One region of the Plantactinospora sp. ZYX-F-223 genome, then DNA from elsewhere that is predicted to be linked to it. Evidence: riboswitches for the same ligand, from Rfam matches in the RefSeq annotation. Region 1 holds a riboswitch; the other holds the start of a gene.
What was found. Region 1 has a riboswitch for ZMP and ZTP ahead of AAH979_RS06805 (bifunctional 5,10-methylenetetrahydrofolate dehydrogenase/5,10-methenyltetrahydrofolate cyclohydrolase). Riboswitches for the same ligand answer to the same signal wherever they lie in the genome.

Region 1 (7,650 bases):
AGGACCGCCACCGCCAGGCTGGCCAGCCCGGTCCGCTGCCGCCGTTTCCGCCGGTAGCGCTGGCGGATCGCGACGATCGCCCCGGGAGCGGCCGCCGGCAGGGCGTCCTGTGCCTGGGCCAGGGTGGCGGCCAGCTCCTGGGCGAGCCGGTCGTCCACCGGACCTTCCTCGTCAACCACGTCCGCTCCGAATCGTCGACTGGGCGGGGGCCAGGTGCGCCCGCAGCGCGCGCTTGGCTCTCGCGTACCGGCTGGAAACCGTGCCCGGAGGCTCGTCGCAGATGCCGGCGATCTCGCTGAACGTGTACCGGTACAGCACGTGCAACACCACGACCGTCCGTTCCGCCTTGTCGAGCTGCTGCAACGCCTGCCACAGCGCGCCGTTGCCCACCGCGGTGGCGGCCGGGTCGTCGGGCCGGTGCTCGACGTCGTCGGTCAGTACCTCCCGGCGCCACCGCCGCCACCGGCTCACGTTGCGGGTCACGATCACCTGCCGGGCGTACGCCTCGGGGTTCTGGCCGGCCTTCGGCCACCGCTGCCACACCTCGACCACCGCGATCTGGGCCAGGTCGTCCGCCTCGGCCGCGCTGCCGCTGATCAGGTACGCGAACCGCCGCAAAGCGTCCAGCCGCGCCCGAGCGAACTCCTCGGCGTCGCTGAACGCACCGTGGGCCAAGGGTCCTCCTCCGGGCTCCTAAACGCCGGCCGCCGTCGATTTGCTGCACCGCGAACCTATCGGTCGGGGTGTTCCGGGTCACCCGTCGAAGTGGTGGACTGCCGCTCGGCCAGTTCGACGGCGTTGCGGAACAGCATCGCCACGGTGGTCGGGCCGACCCCGCCGACCCGGGGCGTGATCGCCCCGGCGACCGACGCGCACGACTCGTCGAGGTCGGGCAGCAGCCGCCGTCCCTGTTGACATCCTCTCCGCCCTAAAGGACGGAGATTCCCTCCACGCTGCGTGTGGAACACGCGGCGTCCGGGTGGGTTACCGCTTCCCTGCGCGCCGCCGGGACGAGTCCCGGTCTTACGTGCGCTCCACGGTCGTTTAGGCTCTCCGCCTGTCCGGCGGCGAGCACGTTGATGGCGGCGTTGACGTCCCGGTCGTGGGTGGTCCCGCAGGGGCAGTCCCACCACCGGACGTTCAAGGCCATCTTGTCGTTGATGCGGCCACACTGCGAGCACATGCGGGTGGATGGGAAGAATCGGTCCACCCGGCCGAATGTCCTGCCGTACTTCGCGGCCTTGTACTCCAGCATGGCGGTGAAGCTGGCCCAGCCCGCATCGTGCACGGATTTCGCCAGCCGGGTCCGGCCGAGTCCGGCAACGGCAAGGTCCTCGACGTACACCGCTTGGTTCTCGCGGATGATCGTCGTGGACAGCTTGTGCTGCCAGTCCCGCCGGGTGTCGGCCACGCGGGCGTGCGCCCTGGCGACCAACACGGCGGCCTTCTTGCGGTTCTGACTCCCGCGCCGCTTGCGGGAGAGGGCTTGTTGCAACCGCTTAAGCTTGCGGGCCGCACGGCGCAGAAACCTGGGCGCGGCCACCTTCGTGCCGTCGGACAGGACCGCGAAGTGCGTCAAGCCCAAATCGATGCCGACTTCCGAGTCCAGTTCGGGCAACGGCTCGTCGGTGGTCGAAACGACGAACGAGGCGAAGTACCGCCCGGCGGCGTCGGTGATGATCGCCACGCTCGACGGGTCCGATGGCAACGACCGTGACCAGCGCACCACCACGTCGCCGATCTTCGGCAGTCGTAGGTGGCCGTTGTCGAGGACCTTGAACCGAGAGTTCTTGGTGAAGCGGATCGCCTGCCGGTTGTCCTTGCGGGACCGGAAGCGGGGCGGGGCGACCTTGCGGCCCTTGCGCTTGCCGGTGACCGAGGCGAAGAAGTTCCGGTACGCGGTGTTCAGATCGGCCAGGGCCTGCTGCAACACCACGGCCGACACCTCGCCCAGCCACGTCCGCTCCGGGGTCGCCTTGGCTTGCGTGATGACCTGCTTGGACAGCTCGGCGTCCGACACGTACGGCAAGCCCGCCTCGCGGGCCTGCCGGCGCAGCTTGAGACCGTCGTTGAACACCACCCGCGCGCACCCGAAAGCCCGAGCCAGGTCGATCCGCTGGCCGGGAGTCGGGTACACGCGGAACTGGTAACGGAGCTGCACGGGAAGCACCGTACCATGTTGGTTTATGGCTGAGCTTCAAGGCATCCGAACCGGCAGGCACTGCGTTTTCGCGATGCATGTCCACTTGGTTTTCGTGACGAAGTTCCGGCATAAGGTGTTCGCCGACCGGCACCTGACCCGGATGGAGGCGATCATGCGAGACGTGTGCGCCGACTTCGAGACCGAGCTGGTCGAGTTCAACGGCGATAACAACCACGTACACCTGCTGGTCAACTTCCCCCCAAAGGTAGCCGTGGCCCGCCTGGTCAACTCACTCAAGGGCGTGTCCTCGCGGCGGCTACGGCAGGAGTTCCCTGACCTGGTACGCCACTACTACCGGGCCAACAAACTCTGGTCCGGTTCGTACTTCGCAGGCTCCGTCGGCGGCGCACCGCGCAGCGTCGTGAAGCAGTACATCGAGCAGCAGAACCGTCCCGGTTAAGGCACTGCTCGGGCCTGGCGGCCCTCCCAGCGCGGGCCTTCACCCCCGGCCTGAAGGCCGGAGCACTGGCCCGCATTCCGGTAGCCGGCGCTGGCGGAGTCGTCGCCGACCAGGATCGTCGCCAGGCTCGGCACGACACCGGCCCGGCGCAGCGCGGCGACCCGGGCGGTGACCTCGGCGAAGACCGCCTCGGCGACGGGACCACCGGGCAGCAGCCGGGCAGTGTGGACCTCGGGGGCACGGGTCTCGGACACGGTCACGGGGCTTCCTCTCGACGTGGAAAGCCCCGGCACCCAGGCGTACGGCGACGGAGTCGAGCCCGGCGGTCGCTTCCCGGTGGTGCTCCACCCGACGCCAGTCACGACCGCCACGGCGAGCCTACCTCCGGCTGTCCCGCCGCTGCCGGTGTTGCCGTCCTGAGCTGGGCAAACGCGAGGCCGGTCCGGGTCGGTCCGGCTCGACTCGCGGCTGTCGTACCGGGGCCGTACCGTTTTCCTCAGGTGCTCCTCGAAAAGGACGGTGAGGGCGGATGTCCCGAGAAGGCGATGTCAACCAGCCCACGCGTGAGTTCCCCGGCTATGCGAAGGGGCAGGCCACCCCGCCCGACCCGGCCGACCCCTGGTCCGACGGCACGGCGGACGGCACCCGGCCGCTCGACGCAGACGAGGCCCGGCCGGACCGGTCCGAACTGGAGCCGACCGGCGGCAGCCGGTGGGGCCGTGGCCTGTTCGTCCTGGTCGGCATCATCGGCGTGGTCGCCGTGCTGGTGCTCGGCGTGCAGGTCAGCGGGATCCTGCCGGACTGGCGCAACCCGTTCGCCAAGGAGGAGACCGACCGCAGCCAACCGCCGCTGCTGAAGTCGATCCAGGACCTCAGCCGGTACGTCGCGGCCGAGGGCAACTTCGAGGTCGTCGTCGACCTGGAACGCAACCGGAAGTACGTTCCGGACTTCCTGCTCGGTGAGCGCACCCTCTTCGTCGGGGCCGGCACCGTCGACGCGTACGTCGACTTCGGAGCGCTCCGCGACGACGCGGTGGTGGTCTCCGCCGACCGGAAGTCGGTGGAGATCAAGCTGCCGGCGCCGCAGCTCGGTCAGGTCAACCTCGACCTGGAGCGGAGCTACGTCTTCGCCGAGAAGCGCGGCATCCTCAGCCAGCTCGGCGAGGTCTTCGGCAGCGACCCGAACCGGCAGCGCGAGGTCTATCTCAAGGCCGAGCAGAAGATCGCCGACGCGGCCAAGAGCAGCGGGCTCGGCGAGCGTGCCCAGGAGAACACCCGGAAGATGCTGGACCAGATGCTCCGGTCACTCGGCTACGAGCAGGTGACCATCACCTACGTCCAGCCGTGACCGGCGCGGCCCTGAGCGTGCTGGCGGCACCGTCGGCCGACGAGCCACCACTGCTGTTCGGGGCCGCGATCTGGTCCATCCTGGTCATGGCGGTCGTCCTCGTCGCCAACCTGGTCGTACACCTGCTGCGGAACTGGGTCGGCCCCCTCGACCGGCTGGTCGAGGGGGCCCGGCAGGACGTCTACCTCACCCACGTCCGGGGGCCGGCCGCCGCCGTGATCGTCGCGGCCACCAGCGGGTACGGCATCAACATCGTCACCGGGGACGGTGACTCCCCGCTGGCATACCTGGGCCTGCTGATGGCGCTGCCGCTGCCGCTGGCCATGGTCATCTGGGCCGGTGTCCGGGCGGTACGCCAGGCCGATTTCGCGCAGGCGTGGCCGCCGGAGTCGATACCGGTCGAGGACCGGGTAAAGGTCCGCTACGTGCTTCGGCGGGTACGCGCCGAGGCGGAACGGCTCGCCGGGATGCCGGCCGAGGAACGGGACCGGCTCGGCGCGCTGGTGACGAAACTCTCCGACGAGACGGTGCCGGCGCTGCACGCCCGACGCGACCGCGGGCTGCGGCGGTGGCTGCGCGACCATCTGGTAATCGCCGTGGGACTCGGCGCGTGGAGTGCGCTCACCGTCGGGGCCGTCGGGGTCGCCCTCGCCTCCCGGTACGACCGGCCGGGGCGGATCGCCGCGGTCGTCACCGGGTTCGCGGTGGTGGTCCTCGGCATCCAGGCCGGGCTGCTGGCCGTGCTGCGTCGGCGGAGCCGATACCGGTCCGCCCTACTCGCCGAAGAGGTCGAGGCGACCGCTGGTGGCATCCGGCGACGCATCACGGAACAGCGGCTGGGCCTGGGCAGCGGTCCGGCCGACCTGCCCGGCCGGCAGCGTCGGCGGGGCTGACCGCCCGGCCGGCAGCACCGGCGCGGCTGAGCCGGGCCGGTGCGGTCGGGTCAGTGCGCCGCGACGTAGTGGCGGTCCTCGTTCGGCATGATGATCCAGAGCGCCAGGTAGATCACCACCTGCGTGCCGGGCAGCAGCAGCGAGAGGATGAAGAGCAGCCGCATCATTCCGGCGGACATGCCGAAGCGGCGGGCCAGGCCGGCGCAGACACCGGCGATCATGCGGTTGTCCCGGGGGCGGGTGAGCTTGCGGCTCATCGACGTCTCCTCTGGTAACGGTGGAACGGGCGGCTGATTCCACGGTAGGAACGGGGGGCTGCGCCGCCCTCGGTCTCCAGGCGGATCCGGACACCAGGTACCCGTAGGTACTTACCCGGGCGGGGCCGGCGGACACCCGGGCCCGGTGCCGGCGACCGGGGGCGGGGGTCTCCGCAGGCTGTCCCGCCCGCCGGCCCCGGGTGACCCACGCGGCCCGGGCCGGGGCCGGGTAGGCTCGCGGACCGGCAGCTCAGGGGCATGCTTGGGGAACAGCGGCGACCGCCCGGGGGCCAGGGGTCGGCAACGGGGCCGGCCCGGGAGGAGTTTCGATGATCAGCGCTTTCGACCTGTTCACGGTCGGGATCGGGCCGTCCAGTTCGCACACCGTCGGTCCGATGCGGGCTGCCCGGACCTTCGCGGCCGGGCTCAAGGCCGACGGGCTGCTCGCGGAGACCGCCCGGATACGCGCCGAACTCTTCGGCTCGCTCGGTGCCACCGGGCACGGGCACGGCAGTGGGCCGGCCGTACTGCTGGGGCTGCTCGGGGAGGCGCCGGAGACGGTCGACCCGGACCGGGTCGCCGAGACCGTTGCCGGGATCCGGGCCAGTGGCCGGCTGGGCGTACTCGGTGCGCACGAGGTGGACTTCGACGCGGACCGGGACCTGGTGCTGCACCGCCGCCGGTCGTTGCCGTTCCATCCGAACGGGATGACCTTCACCGCGTACGACCCGGCGGGTGGACCGTTGCGGGCCCGGACCTACTACTCGGTGGGCGGCGGGTTCGTGGTGGACGAGACCGCGACCGGCGCGGACCGGATCAAGCCGGACAGCACCCGGGTCCGGCACCCCTTCGGCACCGGGGCCGAGTTGCTGGCCCTGACCGCCGAGACCGGGCTGCCGATCAGCGGGATCATGCTCGCCAACGAGCGGTCGTGGCGGAGCGAGTCGGAGATCCGCGCCGGCCTGCTGGAGATCTGGCGGGTGATGCGGGAGTGCGTCGACCGGGGCAGTCGGCGGGACGGGACGCTGCCCGGCGGGTTGCGGGTCCGGCGCCGCGCCGCCGAGCTGCGGCGGAGCCTGGAGGCGGACCCCGGTTCGGCCGACCCGCTGCGGGTGATGGACTGGGTGACGCTCTTCGCGCTCGCGGTCAACGAGGAGAACGCGGCCGGCGGCCGGGTGGTGACCGCCCCGACGAACGGTGCGGCCGGAATCATCCCGGCGGTGCTGCACTACTACACCCGGTTCGTGCCGGGGGCGTCCGAGGAGGGCGTACTGCGCTTCCTGCTCGCCGCCGCCGCGATCGGCGTGCTGTTCAAGGAGAACGCCTCGATCTCCGGCGCCGAGGTCGGCTGCCAGGGCGAGGTCGGCTCCGCCTGCTCGATGGCGGCCGCCGGGCTGGCCGAGGCGCTGGGCGGTACGCCGGCCCAGGTGGAGAACGCCGCCGAGATCGGCATGGAGCACAACCTGGGGCTGACCTGCGATCCGGTCGGTGGCCTGGTGCAGATCCCCTGCATCGAGCGGAACGCGGTGGCCAGCATCAAGGCGATCACGGCGGCCCGGCTGGCGCTGCGCGGCGACGGGAAGCACGCCGTCTCGCTGGACAAGGTGATCAAGACGATGCGGGAGACCGGCGCGGACATGAAGGTCAAGTACAAGGAGACCGCCCGGGGCGGGCTCGCGGTCAACGTCATCGAGTGCTGAGTCGCCGGCTGACCGGCTCCCAGGTGGCTGCTCGGCCGCCGGGTTGGTAGCAGCCGGCCGTCCGGTGTACGGCGGGCGTCTCCGAGGTGGCGTGCGGACGGCCGTCGGGTAGCGTTGGCATGTTGTCCGGGAAGATGCCGTGGCCGGGTCGATCCTTATTTGGGGCGATTTTCCCGACTGCTACCCTATGTCGGGCTCGACTGATCGGACCGTGACGAGCGGGAGGCGGCTGTGACGTCTGGCGTGGTGGCGGTGTGGTCGCACCGCAACACGCTGCGGCTGCTCGTCCGGCGGGACCTGGCGGTGAAATACCAGCAGTCGGTGCTGGGCTACCTCTGGTCGCTGATCGAGCCGCTCGGCATGGGCGTCATCTACTTCTTCGTCTTCGGGGTGCTCTACCGGTCGGCCACCGACCGGCACCTCGGTGACGCCGCCGACTCGTACCCGCTCTTCCTGATCACCGGCATCTTCGCCTGGATGTGGACCAGTTCGGCGATCGGCGAGGCGACCGCCGCGCTCACCGGGCAGGCCCGGTTGATCACCACGATGAACCTGCCCCGGGAGGTCTTCCCGATCGGCCGGGTCGCCGGCCGGTTCGCCGAGTACCTCGCCGGGCTGCCGATCCTGGTCGCCGTCGCGATCGTCTACGCCTCGCTCGACCGGATCGAGTTCGGCTGGTCGCTGCTGGCGCTGCCGCTGGCGGTGCTGATCCAGGCGACCCTGCTGGTCGGGATCGCGCTGCTGCTCTCCTCGCTGAACGTGCTGATGCGGGACATCGAGCGGCTGATGCGGCTGGTCACCCGGGTGCTCTTCTACGCCACCCCGATCATCTACCCGCTCACCCTGGTC
Region 2 (7,650 bases), on a different contig from region 1:
TCGTCGAAGAGTCGTAGCACCTGGTCGGGGTCGGTGGTGTCGGCGCGGACGGCCAGGCCCTGGCGTCCGGCGGTGGCGATGTCGCGGAGTACGGCGTCGGCGGCTTCGGTGTCGCGGCGGTAGCAGAAGACGACGTCGTGTCCGGCGGTGGCGAGGTGTCGTACGGTCGCGGCGCCGATTCCTCGGCTGCCGCCGGTCACCACCGTCAGCGGCGTCATGGGCCTCTCCCCTCGGTTGTCGCCTCCCCCGGCTGCCGGGTCGGGGCCGGGGTGTGCCGGCGCGTGGCGGTGCGGTTGTCGCGGGTCCGGTAGCTGGCGATCCTGCCAGGTGTGGGCGCGGCGGAGGTGGCCGGGACCGGGCGGCGGTTTTGTTGATCTCGGACCGGTGTGTCCGTCTCGACGTTGTCGGGCCGGACTGGTAGTAAGTCATGAATCAAACAGGTGTACGGAAGAGGGATCCGATGGCTGCCGCGCGTACCGCCGAACAGGGCTTGTCCACCGAGGAGTTGCAGCAGATCAGGGACGCGTTGGCGGGTGGCCGCAAGCCGAAGGTGATGTTCACCGAGGCGGCGGGGCAGATCGCCGGTCAGCTCGGTCAGGTGGTGGAGTTGACCGATCCGGAGGTGTCCGAGGAGTGGGTGGTGGTCCGGTTCGGCCGGGACGAGTTGCCCTTCTCCCCCACCGATCTGGCTGTCGCGCCGAAGGGTGCGACCCGGCGGGCGGCGGTCAAGCCGGAGCCGGAGCCCGAGCCGGCCGCCGAACCAGAGTTCAAGATTGTCAGGGAGCCGGTTTCGGCTTCCCGCGAGGAGGCAGCAGTGACCGCAGTGGACACTCCCCCGGCCCGTCCGTCCGACGGCGAGGGCGAGGCGAAGCCGGCCCGTCGGGCGACGAAGGCGGTGAAGCCGAAGGGGCCGGCGGGGTTGACGGTCACCCTGACGTACGCGGAGGGCGAGTGGACGCTGGCGGCGACGCAGGGCACGAAGTCGCTGGCGAAGCCGTACGTGATCAAGCCGGCCGAGGCGTTGAAGATGGTGGCGCTGATCGATGTCCCCGGGGTGCACGAGGCGGTGGAGCAGATCATGGCGGTGGAGCGGCGGGAGGCCGAGCAGCAGGCGGAGAAGTTGCGGGCCGAGCTGGCGGAGATCGAGGCGCGGTTGGCGGAGCTGCGCGACGCGGGCTGAGCCGTCGGCGTGCAGCCTCGGCTGGCCGTGCTCGCGGCGCCGGCCGGGGCTGGCGGTCGGATCGGGGCGGCGGGTTGGCGTGGTTGGTCGCTGCGGGCCGGGCGGGTTGGTACGCTCGGCCCGGACCGTGACTGGCGTGCTGGGATGGGGTCAACCATCGGGAAGCGGTCCCGTCGAGTGACGTGTGCCGTGCGCCTGGGCCAATTTTTCCTGCCCAGGAGGTTTCCATGGCCAATCAGGTGTCCCCACTCGGCACGAGGTCCACGGAGTCGGTCGCGTTCGGTGCGGCGTTGGACGTGGTGCGTGCGGTCGAGCCCCGGATCGCCGACGCGATCGGGGCGGAGCTGGCCGACCAGCGCGAGTCGTTGAAGTTGATCGCCTCGGAGAACTACGCGTCCCCGGCGGTGCTGCTGGCGATGGGTAACTGGCTCAGCGACAAGTACGCGGAGGGCACGATCGGCCGCCGGTTCTACGCCGGCTGCCGCAACGTCGACACCGTGGAGTCGGTCGCGGCGGAGCATGCCCGGGAGTTGTTCGGAGCGGCGCACGCGTACGTGCAGCCGCATTCGGGGATCGACGCGAACCTGGTGGCGTTCTGGGCGGTGCTGGCCGACCGGGTGGAGTCACCGGCGTTGCGACGGGCCGGGGTCCGGCACGTGAACGAGTTGACCGACCAGGACTGGGCGGTGTTGCGGCGGGAGCTGGGTGACCAGCGGATGTTGGGCATGTCGTTGGATGCGGGCGGGCATCTGACGCACGGTTTCCGGCCGAACATCTCCGGCAAGATGTTCGACCAGCGTAGTTACGGCACCGATCCGGAGACCGGGCTGCTGGACTACGACGAGCTGCGCCGGGTCGCCCGGGAGTTCCGGCCGTTGATCCTGATGGCCGGCTATTCGGCGTACCCGCGGCGGGTGAACTTCCGGCTGATGCGGGAGATCGCCGACGAGGTCGGTGCGACGCTGCTGGTCGACATGGCGCACTTCGCCGGGCTGGTGGCCGGGAAGGTGTTCACCGGTGACTTCGATCCGGTCCCGTACGCGCATCTGGTGACCACGACGACGCACAAGTCGTTGCGGGGGCCGCGCGGCGGCATGGTGCTGTGCGGGCCGGAGCTGGCCGACCAGGTGGACCGGGGCTGCCCGATGGTGCTCGGCGGCCCGCTGCCGCATGTGATGGCCGGGAAGGCGGTCGCGTTGGCGGAGGCGCGGCGGCCGGAGTTCGCGGCCTACGCGGGCCGGGTGGTGGAGAACGCGGTGGCGCTGGCGGAGGGGTTGTTGCGGCGGGGAGCCGAGCTGGTGACCGGTGGTACGGACAATCATCTGCTGCTGGTGGACGTGTCGGGGTACGGGTTGACGGGGCGGCAGGCGGAGGCGGCGCTGTTGGATGCCGGCATCGTGACGAACCGGAACTCGGTGCCCCGGGACCCGAACGGCGCCTGGTACACCTCCGGGATCCGGGTCGGTACGCCGGCGTTGACGACCCGGGGGCTCGGGGTGGCCGAGATGGACGAGGTCGCCGGGTTGCTGCACACGGTGCTGTCGCAGACCCGGCCGGGGGTCGGGCCGGACGGCGCGCCGTCGAAGGCCCGGTACGTGTTGGATCGGGCGGTTGCCGAGCGGGTGGCGGGGCAGGCCGCGGATCTGCTGGCAGGTTATCCGCTGTATCCGGTGGTCGATCTCGGCTGATGGTGGTTGGTCCGGGCTGAGGGTGGTGGTGGCGGGGTCGGGTCGAGTTCGGTGGTGGTGGCGGTAACCCTCGCGGCTTCCCGCGGCGTCTGTGGAGGCGACGAGACCGGGAGGGTGGATGCGAGAGTCGCGTGGTGCGGAGTTCGACGACTTCGTCCGGACGCGGTCGGTGGCGCTGTTACGGGTCGCCTACCTGCTGACGGGTGATCGGCATGAGGCGGAGGACCTGCTCCAGGAGGTGTTGGAGCAGGTCTATCTGCGTTGGCGGCGGGTGCGGACGGTGCCGGAGGCGTACGCGCGGCGGGCGTTGGTGAACCGGGCGGCGAGCCGGTGGCGGCGGCGGGCCCGGCGGCCGGAGCGGGCGCTGGGTGATTTCGACCCGTCGACGCCGGACCGTACCGAGGATGTGCTGGTCCGGGAGTCGGTGGTCGCGGCGTTGCGGGCGTTGCCGCACCGGCAGCGGGCCGCGGTGGTGCTCCGTTTTCTGGAGGATCTGTCGGTCGCCGACGTCGCCGCCGCGCTGGACTGTTCCGAGGGTGCGGTGAAGAGCCACACCGCGCGGGGGTTGGCGCGGCTGCGGGCGGCGCTGGCCGGGACCGGTCTCGTCCTGTCTGTTTCCAACGGTTCCGGAGGTTCGTGATGACGATCGACGACGTGGATGTGCGGGGGGTCCTGCACCGGGCGACGGCGCACCTGAGCGAGCCGCCCGGCCTGCTCGACGACGTGCGCCGGGGTGGGCGGCGGCGGGTGGTGCGCAGGCGGGGGGTGCTGGCGGCCGGTCTGCTGGTGGTCGGGGCGGCGTCGACCGGCGGGGTGCTCCAATGGGGCGGTGGTGGCCGGGTCGAGGTCGCGGCGCCGCTGTTCGACCGGCCGTCCCGGGGTGATCTGGCGGGCAACGAGGTGTTCGTGCGGCGGCTGCTAGCGGTGTGGCGGCGCGCGATGGCGGATACCGAGACCGGGGTACGGGGTGCGCCGCACGTGGTGTGGGCGGGTAGCACTCCGGCGGGGCCGGCCGCGTTCGTGATGCAGCGCACCGCCGAGCATCCGGTGGTGTCGGAGCCGGGTGGGGCACGGCTGGCGGCGGTGGCCGCGTTTGTGGAGTCGGTCGGGGACCGGTTGCGGGTGATGACGGTGGAGCAGGTCGACGAGGACGGTATGGACGGCAACTCGCAGGCGGCGTTGCTCGGGGAGAACCGGGACGTGCTGGTGGTGCTGGATGTGGGGCGGCCGGTGGAGTTCTCCCGGGATCTGCGGTTCGCCGCCGATGGGAGGGTGTTGCGGACGTTCGTGCCGGTGCCGTTCCGGGACGGGGCGGCGGTGCTGGAGGTGCCGGCGCAGCGGGCGAAGATCACTCTTGCGTTCCGCCGGCTGGGTGGGCTGAGGGACCAGGTGTACCTCAGCAACGCCTCGGAGATCCTTTTCCCGGGGGGGCGGGACCGGCCTGCTCCCCCGGTGCGCGATCACGTGTTGCCGGGTGCGGAGAGGGTGTGGGGCAAGCCGTCGGAGTTGGTGCAGCGGTACGTCAACGAGCCGGACTCGCTCGCCGACTACTACGACCGGTGGGGCATGCACACCAGTGACGGCTCTCCGCTGCTGACGGTGTACGGGGTCACTCCGGACGGCCGGCTGTTGATGGTGACGACGGTGCAGTACGACGACTATCCGTCTCGGGTGGTCGCGCTGCTGGGGCCGGTCGCTGGGCCGTTGCGGCCGGTGACGAGCGCGGTGGCGGACTGGTCGGCGAGGTTGCCGGTGCGGCTGCGGTTGCCGGACGGGCAGGGCACGGTGGTGGCCGCCGAGGGGGCGGCGTTCGGTTACCGGGTCGACGGCGACGGTGGCTGGCGGGATGCGGGCCGGGACGCGGCTCTGCTGCCGGCGGCCGCGGTGGAGTTGCGGGTGACGCCGTCGAGCGGGTCGGCGCAGACGGTTCCGCTGCGTTGACGGTCCGCCGGGCCGGGTGCCGATCCCACCGGCACCCGGCCCGGCGGGGTTCATCCGGTCCGGGTGCCGGTGGTGGTGGTTTCGGCGCAGGCGAGGCGTTCACGTGCCTCGGCGAGGTCCTCGTCGGTCGGGTCGTCGTCCTGGGTCAGGTTCCGCCGCCAGTAGCCGGTGAAGTCGATCGACTGTTTCGGCAGGCCCCGGTCGTCGACGAGGTGCCGGCGCAGCGCGCGTACGGTGCCGGCCTCGCCGGCCAGCCAGGCGAAGACGGAGCCGGCCGGGAAGGTCGCGGCGCGTACGGCGTCGAGCAGCCGGCTGCCGTGTGCGGCCGGCGGGTCGCCGCGGTGCAGCCAGTGCAGGGTGAGGTCGGCCGGGGTGTCGAGCTGCTGCTCCTCGGCCGGGTCGGGGATCTCGACGAAGGCGTGCGCGCGGGTGCCGGCGGGGAGCGCCTCGACGATGGTGCCGATCGCCGGCAGCGCCGACTCGTCGCCGGCGAGCAGTATCCAGTCGGTGCCACCGATCGGGACGGGGCGGGCGAAGACCGCGGACGGGCCGAACATGCCGAGGGTGTCGCCGGGGGTGGCGGATTCGGCCCATCGGGTGGCGGGGCCGGCGTGCTCGTGCAGGACGAAGTCGATGTCGATCAGGTTGCCGTGCGGGTGGTGTGCCCGGATGGTGTAGCTGCGGGTCCAGGGGCGGGCGGGTTCGGGGATGTCGGCGAAGCCGGCGTACCAGCGCCAGAGGTCGGGGTCGGGTTCGGGCAGCCGGGGGCGGCGCTGCCCGGGTCTGGGGAAGTAGAGCTTCACCTGTTGGTCGGGTCCGTCGAGGTGGAGGTCGGCGAGGTCGTCGCCGGTGAAGGTGATCCGGGCCATCCGCGGCGTGATCCGGGCGACGTCGGCGACCCGGATGAACCGGATCGGGAGTTGTCCCATCGGGGTGCCTTTCGACGGTTACGAGTAGTCGGTGCCGTGACTGAGCCTTTCGCTTCAATTGTTTCATTGAAGTCCTTATTGAGACTTCGAGTGAACGGGTGCGGGCAGTGCCGGTGATGGGCGCGGAAAAGTCTCAACTCGCGGGTTACGTCGCGGCGGGTGGGTCACCGGGGGATGTTGGCGACCCCGATCCGCTTGCGGAACACCCAGTAGGTCCAGCCCTGGTAGGCGAGGACGACGGGGGCGAAGAAGGCGGCCACCCAGGTCATCACCTTCAGGGTGTAGGCGCTGGAGGCGGCATTGTCGATGGTGAGGGTGCCGGCCGGGTCGGCGGTGGACGGCAGCACGGTCGGGAACAGCGCGGCGAACAGGGCGGCGACGGTCAGCCCGATCGCGGCGGCGGTGCCGACGAAGGCCCAGCCCTCCCGGCGTACCCGGGTGGCGGCCAGCGCCCCGACCAGGGCGAGCGCGGCTGCCACGGCGAGCCCGACGGCGGCCGGGGTCTGCCGGATGGTCAGGCCGACGGCCAGGAACGCGGCCGTGACCAGGGCGGTGGCCGTGGCCGCCCGGGCGGCGAGCCGGCCGGCCCGGACCCGGATCTCACCGGTGGTCTTGAGCGCGAGGAAGACGGCGCCGTGCGTGACGAACAGCGCCGTCGTGGTCACCCCGCCGAGCAGCGCGTACGGGTTGAGCAGGTCGAGCAGTCCGCCGGTGTAGTCGTGCCGCGCGTCCAGTGGTACGCCGCGCAGCAGGTTGCCGAGGACGACCCCCCACAGCGCGGCGGGGATCAGCGAGCCGAGGAAGATGGCGAGGTCCCAGCGGGCCTTCCAGGCTGCCTCCGGGCGCTTGTGCCGGTACTCGAAGGCGACGCCTCGGAAGATCAGGGCGAGCAGCACGAGCAGCAGTGGCAGGTAGAAGCCGGAGAAGAGGCTGGCGTACCAGCCGGGGAAGGCGGCGAAGAGGCCGCCGGCGGCGGTGATCAGCCAGACCTCGTTGCCGTCCCAGACCGGCCCGATGGTGTTGATCAGCACCCGGCGTTCCCGGTCGTCGCGGCCGAGCACGGGCAGCAGGATGCCGACGCCGAAGTCGAAGCCCTCCAGGATGAAGTAGCCGGTGAAGAGCACGGCGATGAGCAGGAACCAGAAGGTGGGCAGGTCCATCGTGGACTCCGGTCGGGTCGGTCGTGGGCGGGCTGCGGGTGCGGCGGGGTGGCGCCGCCGGGTCAGTAGGCGAAGGCGAGGGGGCGGTTCTCGTCGTCGGTGTCGGGTTCGGGCGCGGCGGGCGGTGCGGTGTCCGGCAGGCCGGCGCGGGCGTACCGGATCAGCAGCCGGACCTCGACGACGGCGAGGGTGGCGTAGACCAGGGTGAAGGCGGTGAACGAGGTGAGGACCTCGGCCAGCGAGACGCTGCGGGAGACGCCGTCGCGGGTGAGCATCTCGCCGAAGACGACCCATGGCTGCCGGCCCATCTCGGTGAAGATCCAGCCGAAGCAGTTCGCGGCGAGCGGCAGGACCGGCATGACCAGGCCGGCCCGGACCAGCCAGCGGGAGTTCGGGGTACGGCCGCGGCGCTGCGCCCAGAGCACCCACGCGGCGATCGCGGCGGCGGCCAACCCGAAGCCGATCATGAATCGGAAGCTCCAGTAGGTGACCGGGATGACCGGGGTGTAGCTGCCGGGGCCGTACTGGGCGACGTACTGGGCCTGGAGGTCGTTGATTCCCCGGACCTGCCCGTTCGGGTCGCCGGTGCCGAGCACGGAGAGCAGGTACGGGATCTTGATGGCGAAGAGTTCCCGGCTGCCGTCCAGGCTGCCGACGGTGAGTACGGAGAACGAGGCGGGCTGCTCGGTGGTGTAGAGCGCCTCGGCGGCGGCCATCTTCATCGGCTGCACCTGCGTCATGATCTTGCCTTG

Region 2: it holds a riboswitch for ZMP and ZTP, as region 1 does, so the genes downstream of both, AAH979_RS25740 (glycine hydroxymethyltransferase) here and AAH979_RS06805 (bifunctional 5,10-methylenetetrahydrofolate dehydrogenase/5,10-methenyltetrahydrofolate cyclohydrolase) in region 1, are expected to answer to the same signal.

Annotation. Positions count from the first base shown of each region.
Region 1 covers NZ_JBDJAV010000005.1:82,129-89,778, forward strand. The annotation lists gene AAH979_RS06780 (extracellular solute-binding protein) at 1-179, opposite strand, end outside; gene AAH979_RS06785 (sigma-70 family RNA polymerase sigma factor) at 172-675, opposite strand; partial or broken gene AAH979_RS06790 (bifunctional 5,10-methylenetetrahydrofolate dehydrogenase/5,10-methenyltetrahydrofolate cyclohydrolase) at 732-911, opposite strand; gene AAH979_RS06795 (transposase) at 929-2,161, opposite strand; gene tnpA (IS200/IS605 family transposase) at 2,187-2,603, shown strand; partial or broken gene AAH979_RS06805 (bifunctional 5,10-methylenetetrahydrofolate dehydrogenase/5,10-methenyltetrahydrofolate cyclohydrolase) at 2,684-2,857, opposite strand; ZMP/ZTP riboswitch at 2,888-2,975, opposite strand; gene AAH979_RS06810 (DUF4230 domain-containing protein) at 3,133-3,951, shown strand; gene AAH979_RS06815 (hypothetical protein) at 3,948-4,844, shown strand; gene AAH979_RS06820 (PspC domain-containing protein) at 4,895-5,101, opposite strand; gene AAH979_RS06825 (L-serine ammonia-lyase) at 5,431-6,801, shown strand; gene AAH979_RS06830 (ABC transporter permease) at 7,033-7,650, shown strand, end outside.
Region 2 covers NZ_JBDJAV010000027.1:29,702-37,351, forward strand. The annotation lists gene AAH979_RS25730 (SDR family oxidoreductase) at 1-218, opposite strand, end outside; gene AAH979_RS25735 (hypothetical protein) at 461-1,180, shown strand; ZMP/ZTP riboswitch at 1,298-1,388, shown strand; gene AAH979_RS25740 (glycine hydroxymethyltransferase) at 1,408-2,868, shown strand; gene AAH979_RS25745 (SigE family RNA polymerase sigma factor) at 2,987-3,508, shown strand; gene AAH979_RS25750 (hypothetical protein) at 3,508-4,809, shown strand; gene AAH979_RS25755 (siderophore-interacting protein) at 4,860-5,738, opposite strand; gene cydB (cytochrome d ubiquinol oxidase subunit II) at 5,903-6,898, opposite strand; gene AAH979_RS25765 (cytochrome ubiquinol oxidase subunit I) at 6,961-7,650, opposite strand, start outside.